One region of the Maricaulis sp. B-26 genome, then DNA from elsewhere that is predicted to be linked to it. Evidence: predicted binding sites of a transcription regulator. Region 1 holds the regulator's gene; each other region holds the start of a gene.

The links. The regulator LexA, encoded in region 1, represses DNA repair genes until DNA is damaged. The targets are predictions, from matches to a motif close to ATGTTCCNCTTGTGTTCC.
Region 2: rdgB (RdgB/HAM1 family non-canonical purine NTP pyrophosphatase) is a predicted target of LexA. The motif match lies at 1,088-1,105, and genes of this name have one in related genera.
Region 3: AC13HB_RS14550 (ATP-dependent helicase) is a predicted target of LexA. The motif match lies at 837-854, and genes of this name have one in related genera.
Region 4: AC13HB_RS03870 (PA0069 family radical SAM protein) is a predicted target of LexA. The motif match lies at 1,047-1,064, and genes of this name have one in related genera.

What each region holds. Positions count from the first base shown of each region.
Region 1 covers NZ_JBSXNX010000026.1:35,702-37,869, reverse strand. Annotated here, with positions in the region: gene AC13HB_RS12535 (ComEC/Rec2 family competence protein) at 1-524, shown strand, start outside; gene lexA (transcriptional repressor LexA) at 746-1,447, opposite strand; gene trpC (indole-3-glycerol phosphate synthase TrpC) at 1,539-2,168, opposite strand, start outside.
Region 2 covers NZ_JBSXNX010000021.1:26,382-28,549, forward strand. Annotated here, with positions in the region: gene AC13HB_RS07905 (helix-turn-helix domain-containing protein) at 1-215, opposite strand, end outside; gene AC13HB_RS07910 (DUF2975 domain-containing protein) at 229-777, opposite strand; gene rdgB (RdgB/HAM1 family non-canonical purine NTP pyrophosphatase) at 1,164-1,763, shown strand; gene hemW (radical SAM family heme chaperone HemW) at 1,756-2,168, shown strand, end outside.
Region 3 covers NZ_JBSXNX010000027.1:176,902-179,069, reverse strand. Annotated here, with positions in the region: gene AC13HB_RS14550 (ATP-dependent helicase) at 1-755, opposite strand, end outside; gene AC13HB_RS14545 (hypothetical protein) at 1,118-1,498, opposite strand; gene AC13HB_RS14540 (hypothetical protein) at 1,568-2,089, opposite strand.
Region 4 covers NZ_JBSXNX010000016.1:60,222-62,389, reverse strand. Annotated here, with positions in the region: gene AC13HB_RS03875 (methyl-accepting chemotaxis protein) at 1-986, shown strand, start outside; gene AC13HB_RS03870 (PA0069 family radical SAM protein) at 1,087-2,168, shown strand, end outside.

The sequences.
Region 1 (2,168 bases):
GCTTCGCAGGCCTGGTCGTTTTGCCGCGCCTGATGAAAGCCGCCGGTGCAACTGTCATGATAATTGCGGTCTTCGCCGCCGGGCTGACGTCGCGTCCCGATCTATTCGTGAGCGAAGGCGCGGTGGTGGTGGCACAGGACGGGGAGGATGGCTGGGCCGTCAGCGACCGCCGCCGCGACCGTTTCGCCGCGCGTGTCTTCCTCGAGCGTCAGGGCGAGCGCGATCGCCCCCGACGTTTCGACTGGCCCTGCGACAGTCTCGGCTGCGCGGGTGAGGCCGCAGGCTTGCAGGTGGCCTCGCTGACGTCGCTGGAGGCAATCGGGGAAGATTGCCGGCTGAATGCCCTGATCGTGACGCGCCGGACGCTGCCCGCGCATATCAGGCGCCGTTGCGAGGCGCTCGTGCTCGACGCCGGGCAACTGGCCCGCCGGGGCGGGGCCCTCATCTGGACCGAGGGCGGCCGCATCCGGCGTATCCGGCAAGTCGCGCCCGTCAGACCCATGCGCCCCTGGCAGCAGCGCTAGCACCGGGCCGGAAACTCGCGCGGTCGGTCCGGACATATACGCGTATGCTCGCAGGTTGGCCCTACAGAACGCGTATGTTCCCATATTGGACCCGCAGTGTGGGATTGATGTCGCCAGTTTGCGTGCCCGCACTTACCTGCACGCGCGCGCGCCTCGCAAGGGGCACAGAACGGAAAGAAAAAGTGCCTGACCGGGGGACAAGGCTTCGATCAGTGATGCTCTCAATGATACTGGCGGAGCAGGCCGATGAGGCGTCCCTGGACCTTCACGCGGTCCGGACCGAAAATTCGGGTTTCGTATTCCGGATTGGCCGCTTCGAGCGCGATCGAGCCGCCTTTCTTGCGCAGGCGCTTCAGCGTGGCTTCCTCGTCATCGACGAGCGCGACGACGATATCGCCGGTATCGGCGGATTCGCAGCGACGGATCAGGACGGTGTCGCCGTCCAGAATACCGGCCTCTATCATCGAGTCGCCCTTGACCTCGAGCGCGAAATGTTCGCCTGAGCCGAGCATGTCGACGGGTATGGGCAGGCGATTGGTCTCGTGCTGGATGGCGGAAATCGGTACGCCAGCGGCGATCCGGCCGAGGACAGGTACTTCGATCGTGCCCTCATGCGTTTCGTCTTCCGCAGGCTTCTTGAAGTCGGCGCGGACGACATTCGGACCGAGATCGCCCTTGGGCACGGTTTTGTCGGCCACGGCCGCCGCGGATTCGGGCAGTTTCAGCACTTCCAGCGCCCGGGCCCGGTGGGCGAGGCGGCGGATGAAGCCGCGCTCTTCCAGGGCCGTGATAAGGCGGTGAACGCCGGATTTCGAAGCGAGTTGAAGCGCTTCCTTCATTTCGTCGAAAGAGGGCGAGACGCCCGTTTCCTTGATCCGCTTGTGGATGAAGAGCAGGAGCTCATTCTGTTTCCGGGTCAGCACGGGTCGGCCCTCTCGGCAGCGTTCCGGGCGAAAAAGCCCTGGGAACAAATCAGGAATACCGCGCTTGTTCTACAAGTGTTCCTGAATCGCGTCAAGCGGAGCCGGAGCGCGCCATGAGCGCCCGGGTCGCGGCCGTGACATCCTCCTGGCGCATAAGACTTTCCCCGACGAGAAGGGCACGCGCGCCAGCCCGTTCCAGCCGCTGCGCATCCGCAGGCGTGAAGATACCGCTCTCACCCACGAGAAGTTGGCCGTTCCCCACCATCGGTGCGAGCGATTCGAAGGTCTCCAGAGAGGTCTCGAAGGTTCGCAGATTGCGGTTGTTGATCCCGATGAGCGGCGCTTCGAGTGCCAGGGCACGGTCCATCTCCGGCGCGTCGTGAACCTCGACCAGGACATCCATCGACCAGCGTGCGGCTTCCTCGATCAGGGCGCGCGCCGTATCGTCGTCGACGGCGGCGAGAATGACGAGAATGGCGTCGGCGCCGAGCATCCGGGCTTCGGCGACCTGATAGGGGTCGTAGAGGAAATCCTTGCGCAGGACGGGAAGTGCGCAGACCTCGCGTGCGGCGCCCAGATAGGCGTCCGCACCCTGGAAGCTGGGCGTGTCGGTGAGAACGGAGAGACATGTCGCGCCGCCGGCTTCATACGCCCGAGCGAGCGCGGGCGGGTCGAAGTCGGGCCGGATCAGCCCCTTGGACGGGCTGGCCTTCTTGATCTC
Region 2 (2,168 bases), on a different contig from region 1:
GCATCGTCCTCCTCATCATCGAAACTCAGCAGGTCGCCGGGCTGGCAACCGAGTTCGCGGCAGAGCGCTTCAAGGGTGGAGAAGCGTACGGCCTTGGCCTTGCCTGTCTTGAGGATGGACAGGTTGGCCATGGTGATGCCGACACGGTCGCAGAGTTCGGTCAGCGACATGCGGCGCTCCAGGAGCATACGGTCGAGGGTGACGCGAATGGGCATGATTGGCGCCTCCCTAAATCGTCAGTTTTTGTTCTTGGCGCATGCGTGCACCTTCGCGGAAAACTTCCGCAAGCACCAGAAGCGCAGCCACCGCGAACCAGGCGCCGAGATCGATATTGGCAGTGACCGTCAGCTCCAGTCCGCCCATGACCGGGCGGTCCATCATGGTCAGCAGCATGGCCACGGCGCCCTGGGTTACATGGCGCAGGATCTGGAAAGCGGCGATGGCCAGCGCGATAACCCGGAGATGCCCGGCGTTTTCCGGCACGAAGGGGTCACCCGCGATGAGCGTCGAAAAGATGCGGCGCAGACGGTCTATGACCACCATGACGGCGACGATCTCTGCAACGAAGATCGGGAAGATCCAGCCGTAATCCCTCACCGAGGACAGCAATTCGGACACGATTCCGGGCGAATAGCCCAGGAAATCCATGATGAGGGTCGCCGCTGTTGCCAGCAGGACGAAGGCGGCAATCGCCAGCAGTGCCCAGCTGAGATACCAGACGCCGTCCAGGACGATCTTTATGATGGATGCGAGCGATCCGCGGCCGAGTGTTTTCATGCCTGCCCCTTCCAAGAACGACGTAGGCCATTTCGACTGAGGCCCGTGGACGTTATCGCCGTCCTTCGGGCCTCAACCGTATTTCGCCATCATGCGGCAACCGGTGCAATGGCATAAAACGTTCCGGCTGCGACGGAAATGAGCAGTACGAGATTGATGGCAATGGAACCCATCATACGCATGCTCGAATTGTCGGACCTGACCATTTTCCTGTTTCCTTCGTGTTGAATGTGACCAACTACCGTTGTCTTTCGTGTTACTCGGACAGTGTTTCCCGTCCTTGTTGTTTATCGATAAACCCATCATTGGCGGGACGCAAGCAAAAAATATCGTTTTTCGATATGAATTTTTTGAAAGGCGATAAATAGGAGGTCGAATCCGGACCCATGACGCATACCGAGACCTGGGTGTTGGCCAGTCACAATACAGGCAAAATCAACGAGTTGCGTGCACTTCTGGAGCCGCGAGGGATCGCGCTGAAGAGTGCTGCCGATCTTGATCTGCCCGAGCCGGAAGAGACCGAGACCAGCTTTCGCGGCAATGCGGAATTGAAGGCTCGCGCGGCCTGCCTCGCGACGGGACTGGTCTGTCTGGCCGATGACAGTGGCCTCGCGGTCGATGCGCTGGACGGCGACCCCGGCGTCCATTCAGCCCGTTGGGCCGGCGAGCCGCGCGACTTCTCCCGGGCCATGGAAAAGGTGGAAAGCGGGCTGAGGAATAGTGGCAATGCGGACCGCACCGCCCGTTTCATCTGCGCCATTGCCCTCGCGCGGCCGGACGGACGCGTCAGTCACTACCAGGGCGAAGTGGCCGGCGAGATCGTCTGGCCGCCGCGTGGCGAGGGCGGTTTCGGCTATGATCCCGTCTTCCGGCCGCACGGCCATGAGCGCGTCTTTGCCGAGATGAGCCGCGAAGAGAAACAGTCGATGAGCCATCGCGGCCGCGCCCTGGCGGCGTTGATCGCGGCGGAGTTTCCCGATGGCTGATCCCGCCGGAGGGGGCGAGCAGGGCGACGCGCTGGGGCTTTACGTCCACTGGCCCTATTGTGCCCGCATCTGCCCCTATTGCGATTTCAACGTCTACCGGCCCAAGGGCGACCAGGGGGCCTTGCTCTCCGCCATACTCGACGATCTCGCCGGCTGGCGCGAACGGACCGGACCGCGCCCCCTCGCCAGCCTGCATTTCGGCGGCGGCACCCCCTCCCTGATGACACCTGCCCAGCTCGAGGCGGTTATCGGTACGGCCGAGCGGCTCTGGGGCTTCGCGCCGGACGTGGAAATCGGCCTGGAAGCCAACCCCAATGATGCCGGCGGTTTTGCCGGCATGGCCTCGGCCGGGATCAACCGGCTCTCGCTGGGTGTGCAGAGTTTCGACGATGCTGCGCTGGTCGC
Region 3 (2,168 bases), on a different contig from region 1:
AGCAGGCGCAGCCAGAGATACTGGGCGATATTCGTGTCCTGGTACTCGTCGACGAGGAGATAGCGGAATTTCTGGTGATAGAGGCCGAGGACGTCCGGATTGTCCTTGAAGATGTGCAGGGTGTGCAGCAGCAGATCGCCGAAATCGCAGCAATTGAGCGTCTTCAGGCGGTCCTGATAGGTCGCATAGAGGCTCTGGCCGCGCCCTTCGGCGAAGGACCATTTATCCTCTTCATTGAGCTGGCCAGGCAGCAGGCCGCGATTTTTCCAGCCATCGATGACGCTGGCCAGGTGGCGCGGTGTCCAGCGCTTCTCGTCGATACCGGGCTCGGCCTGGATGATCTGTTTCAGCAGGCGCAGCTGGTCGTCCGTGTCGAGGATGGTGAAACTGGACTGCAGGCCGACGAGTTCGGCATGGCGGCGCAGGATCTGCGCGGAGATGGAGTGGAATGTGCCCAGCCAGGGCACGCCTTCGACGGCCTCGCCGATAATCTTGCCGACCCGTTCCTTCATTTCGCGCGCCGCCTTGTTGGTGAAGGTGACGGCGAGGATTTCCCACGGACGCGCGCGGCCCGTGGCCAGGATATGCGCCAGGCGCGTGGTCAGGACGCGGGTCTTGCCGGTTCCGGCGCCCGCCAGAACGAGCACCGGCCCGTCGAGGGCCTCGACGGCCGCCTTCTGCTCCGGGTTCAGCCCTTCCAGGTAAGGCGTGGGCGGCGCCGGACGCGCCATATCGGAAATGGACAGGTTGGACATGACGCCCCTCGGCCGCAGCGAGTCGAAATTACTCGTCAGTCTGGACCGATTGGCGCGTCAGCCCAAGAGGTCGGTGTGCGATTGTTCGTATTTTGTTCGGCGGTTCTGCAGCAGAGACCGGCTCAGGCAAACCTGACCGGCTTCAGGCCGTATTTCATGTCGATGCCCTTGATATGGGCCCAGAGTCACAGCTTGAGGACGATGAGAAGGCGGACTGGCCGGGCACGGTCATCGACGTAGATATCGAGCGATGAGTCCCAAACCATAATCGGCAGGTCTGGTCTCAAGATATGCGTGCTGGCTGGCAGGCGCAGTCAACCGGGCTGAGGCCGCGAACAAGCGGGATGCCGGGCCTTAACCGGTCAGGCAGCGCGATTACGCGGTGCTCCGAATGGTGGAGACTCAAGGAAATGCAGGAATTTCCGGCTGACATGGCCGTTGGCCGACCGGACATCTTCCGCGTATTCGGCCAGGCGGCCGAGAAAGCTATCCGCCTCCTGGCAACAGGAGACAAGCGCGTCGGTTTCGGGGTCGATATGGCAATCGAACATGTCTTCGGCGGCGCAGGCCAGCTCGTTGACGATGTCGAGCATGTCCGGGCCGGACGCCTGTCCGGCGCGTGCCGCGTTCAGCTCTGCGACCATTGTCCAGTAATACCGGACACGAGGATTGGGATTCTCCGCCCGGTTGCGCCAGGAAACATCATTTGTTGTGCGTGTTTCGGCGACGATCTGATTGTTCATGAGCTCCCCCATCCGCCCGGAAAGTAAAGAGGATTTACAGAAGCGAACCACAACTGAGCTCATATCATATTATGTTTTTGTTAACTCGTTACCCTCTGGTTGAAAAAGTGCGTCAATTTGCGCCTGTGCGGTGTCGTCATCGTAAGCTGGCTCGTCGACTGTCTGGCCATGAATAGCGCCCGACGCGGCGGAGATCAGAGGCTTGATTTCATGGGTCGCGAGATGGGCGATCGCGGCGAGGTCGTTCGGTGTCGGTTGGTCGCGCAATGTGCCTTGTGCGCCGAGGATTTCGCTGTCCAGCTGGCAGATCAGGGTCTCAAGATGTGCCCGTACCTCGCGTGGGGCCGCCTCGTAGGCCTGTACGGCGAGATCCTTGTCCTTGAAAGTCGAGTTCGCGAAGTGCGAAGGATAGTCGGCGGGAGCCCATTCCAGGATGTCCTCTGCACAATCCGGCATGTCCGGAAGCATTTCCATCAACATCACGACTTCGTTGAAGTGGTTGAGATAGTCCGTCGCCAGCCCGGTGTCGGGATTGATGTTGGCCGCACGCAGGGCGTCGGCGTCAAGCGCCCCCCTGCCCAGGACCGGCATGTCCCGGTCGTGTGCTGCCTCTGCGTTCGATCTCATGTCTACAGTCTAGTCGCGACAACCTTTCCAGACGGATAACCGC
Region 4 (2,168 bases), on a different contig from region 1:
CCCAGACCTGCGTGGAATACGTGCAGAAGAACAAGCACTTCCGCATGATCCCGGAAACCGGAATGGTTGGCGCCTACCAGCAGGCTGCCCGCTCGATGAACGAAACGCTCGGCGGCATCAGGCGGCGCCATGAAAGCGTCCTCGACCTCGCCAGCAATCTGGAACGCCAGCTCGCCTCCGTGGTCGGCAAGATCAGCCAGACGATCGGCGTGCTGCAGACCAATGCCGAAAGTCTCGACTCGCGCTGCACCGAGGCCTCGGAACAGTGCACGGGCGCTGCCGCCGGCGCCGAGGAGGCCTCGGCGAACATGCAGAGCGTCGCGGCGTCCGCGGAAGAGCTCACTTCCTCGATCGAGGAGATCAACCGCCAGGTCGTGCAGTCGGCATCCCTGGCCGAGGGCGCGGTCGACAAGTCGCGAGCGATGAACGACACGATTTCGGGCCTGGACACGATCACCACGCAGATAGGCGACGTCGTCACGCTGATCCGCTCCATCGCGGAACAGACCAACCTGCTCGCCCTGAACGCCACGATCGAGGCCGCCCGCGCCGGTGAAGCCGGCAAGGGCTTCGCCATCGTCGCCCAGGAAGTGAAGGCCCTCGCCTCCCAGACCGGGACGGCGACGGAATCGATCAGCGAGCAGATCGCCGATCTCCAGCAGAGCATGTCGGGCGCGGTGGAAGCGAACGGCTCGATCAGCGAGGCGATCGAACAGATCAACGCCACCTTCAACGCCATTGCCACGGCTGTCACCGAACAGAGCGCGGCCACCGGCGAGATCGCCCGCAATGTCAACGAAGCCGCGACCGGTACCGGCGACGTGTCGATCGGGATCGGCGCGGTACAGGCCTCGACGGCCGACACCAAGCACATGGTCGACAATGTGCTCGGTTCGGCGGTCGGTCTCGGCGAGCAGGAAAAGAACCTGCTGGACCTGCGCGAAAACATCGAGACCTTCCTCGAGGACCTGCGCAGGGTCGGCTGACGGGACGGGGCGCGGCCGAAAAAGCGCCCCACCCTGTCACCCATGAGGACAAACGGAATTTTGTTCTTGCTTTGTTCTTTTTCTGAGTCATTATCTGGGCATGACCGAGCGCCCCGGTGGCTACGCCCTTAACGCCCCTCAGGAACCCTCGCACCCGCCTCACCCCTCCGCCCGGGGCTCGCGGGTCCGGGGGCGGGGCGCTCGGTCAAACTCTTCGGGCCGGTTCGAGACGGAGCAGCGCGAAGCTTTCGACGATGGCTGGAATGACGGCTGGCAAGCGGACGACCCGCCGGCCCCGCAACTGGGCACGACCGTTCTGCGCGACGCGTCGCGCTCCATCGTGGCGACCAACCGGTCGCCGGACATTTCCTTCGACCAGTCGATCAATCCCTATCGCGGTTGCGAGCATGGCTGCATCTATTGCTACGCCCGGCCCAGCCACGCCTATTGGGGCTATTCGCCCGGTCTGGACTTCGAGAGCGTGCTGTTCTCCAAGCCCGACGCCCCGGCCCTGCTCGAGCAATTCTTCAACCGCCCCGCCTACACACCGAAGCCGATCGTGATCGGCGCCAATACCGATGCCTGGCAGCCGATCGAGCGGCGGCTGGAAATCACGCGTGAATTGCTCAAGGTCTTCGCCCGCTACCGGCATCCTGTGAGCTTCATCACCAAATCCGCCCTCGTCCTGCGCGATCTGGACATTCTCGGCCCGATGGCGCGCGACGGCCTGGCCAAGGGCGCCATTTCCGTCACCACGCTCGATCGCGGCCTGTCGCGGGACATGGAACCGCGGGCTGCCGCACCGCATCGCCGCCTCGAAACGATCCGGCAACTCACCGAGGCCGGCCTGCCGGTTTCGGTGATGATGGCGCCGATCATCCCGGCGCTGAACGATCACGAGATCGAGCCCCTGCTGGAGGCCGCGGCTGCGGCTGGTGCGCGCGGGGCCGGCTATGTGCTGTTGCGCCTGCCGCTGGAGATCAAGGATCTCTTTCGCGAATGGCTGGCGGAAAAGCGTCCGGACGCCGCCTCGCGCGTGATGTCGCTGATCCGCCAGATGCGCGACGGCCGCGATTACGACCCCGACTGGGCCACGCGCGGACGCGGCAAGGGGCCGCTGGCCGAACTCGTCGCCAACCGATTTCGCGCCGCGATGAAGCGCCACGGCCTGGACGGACCGCT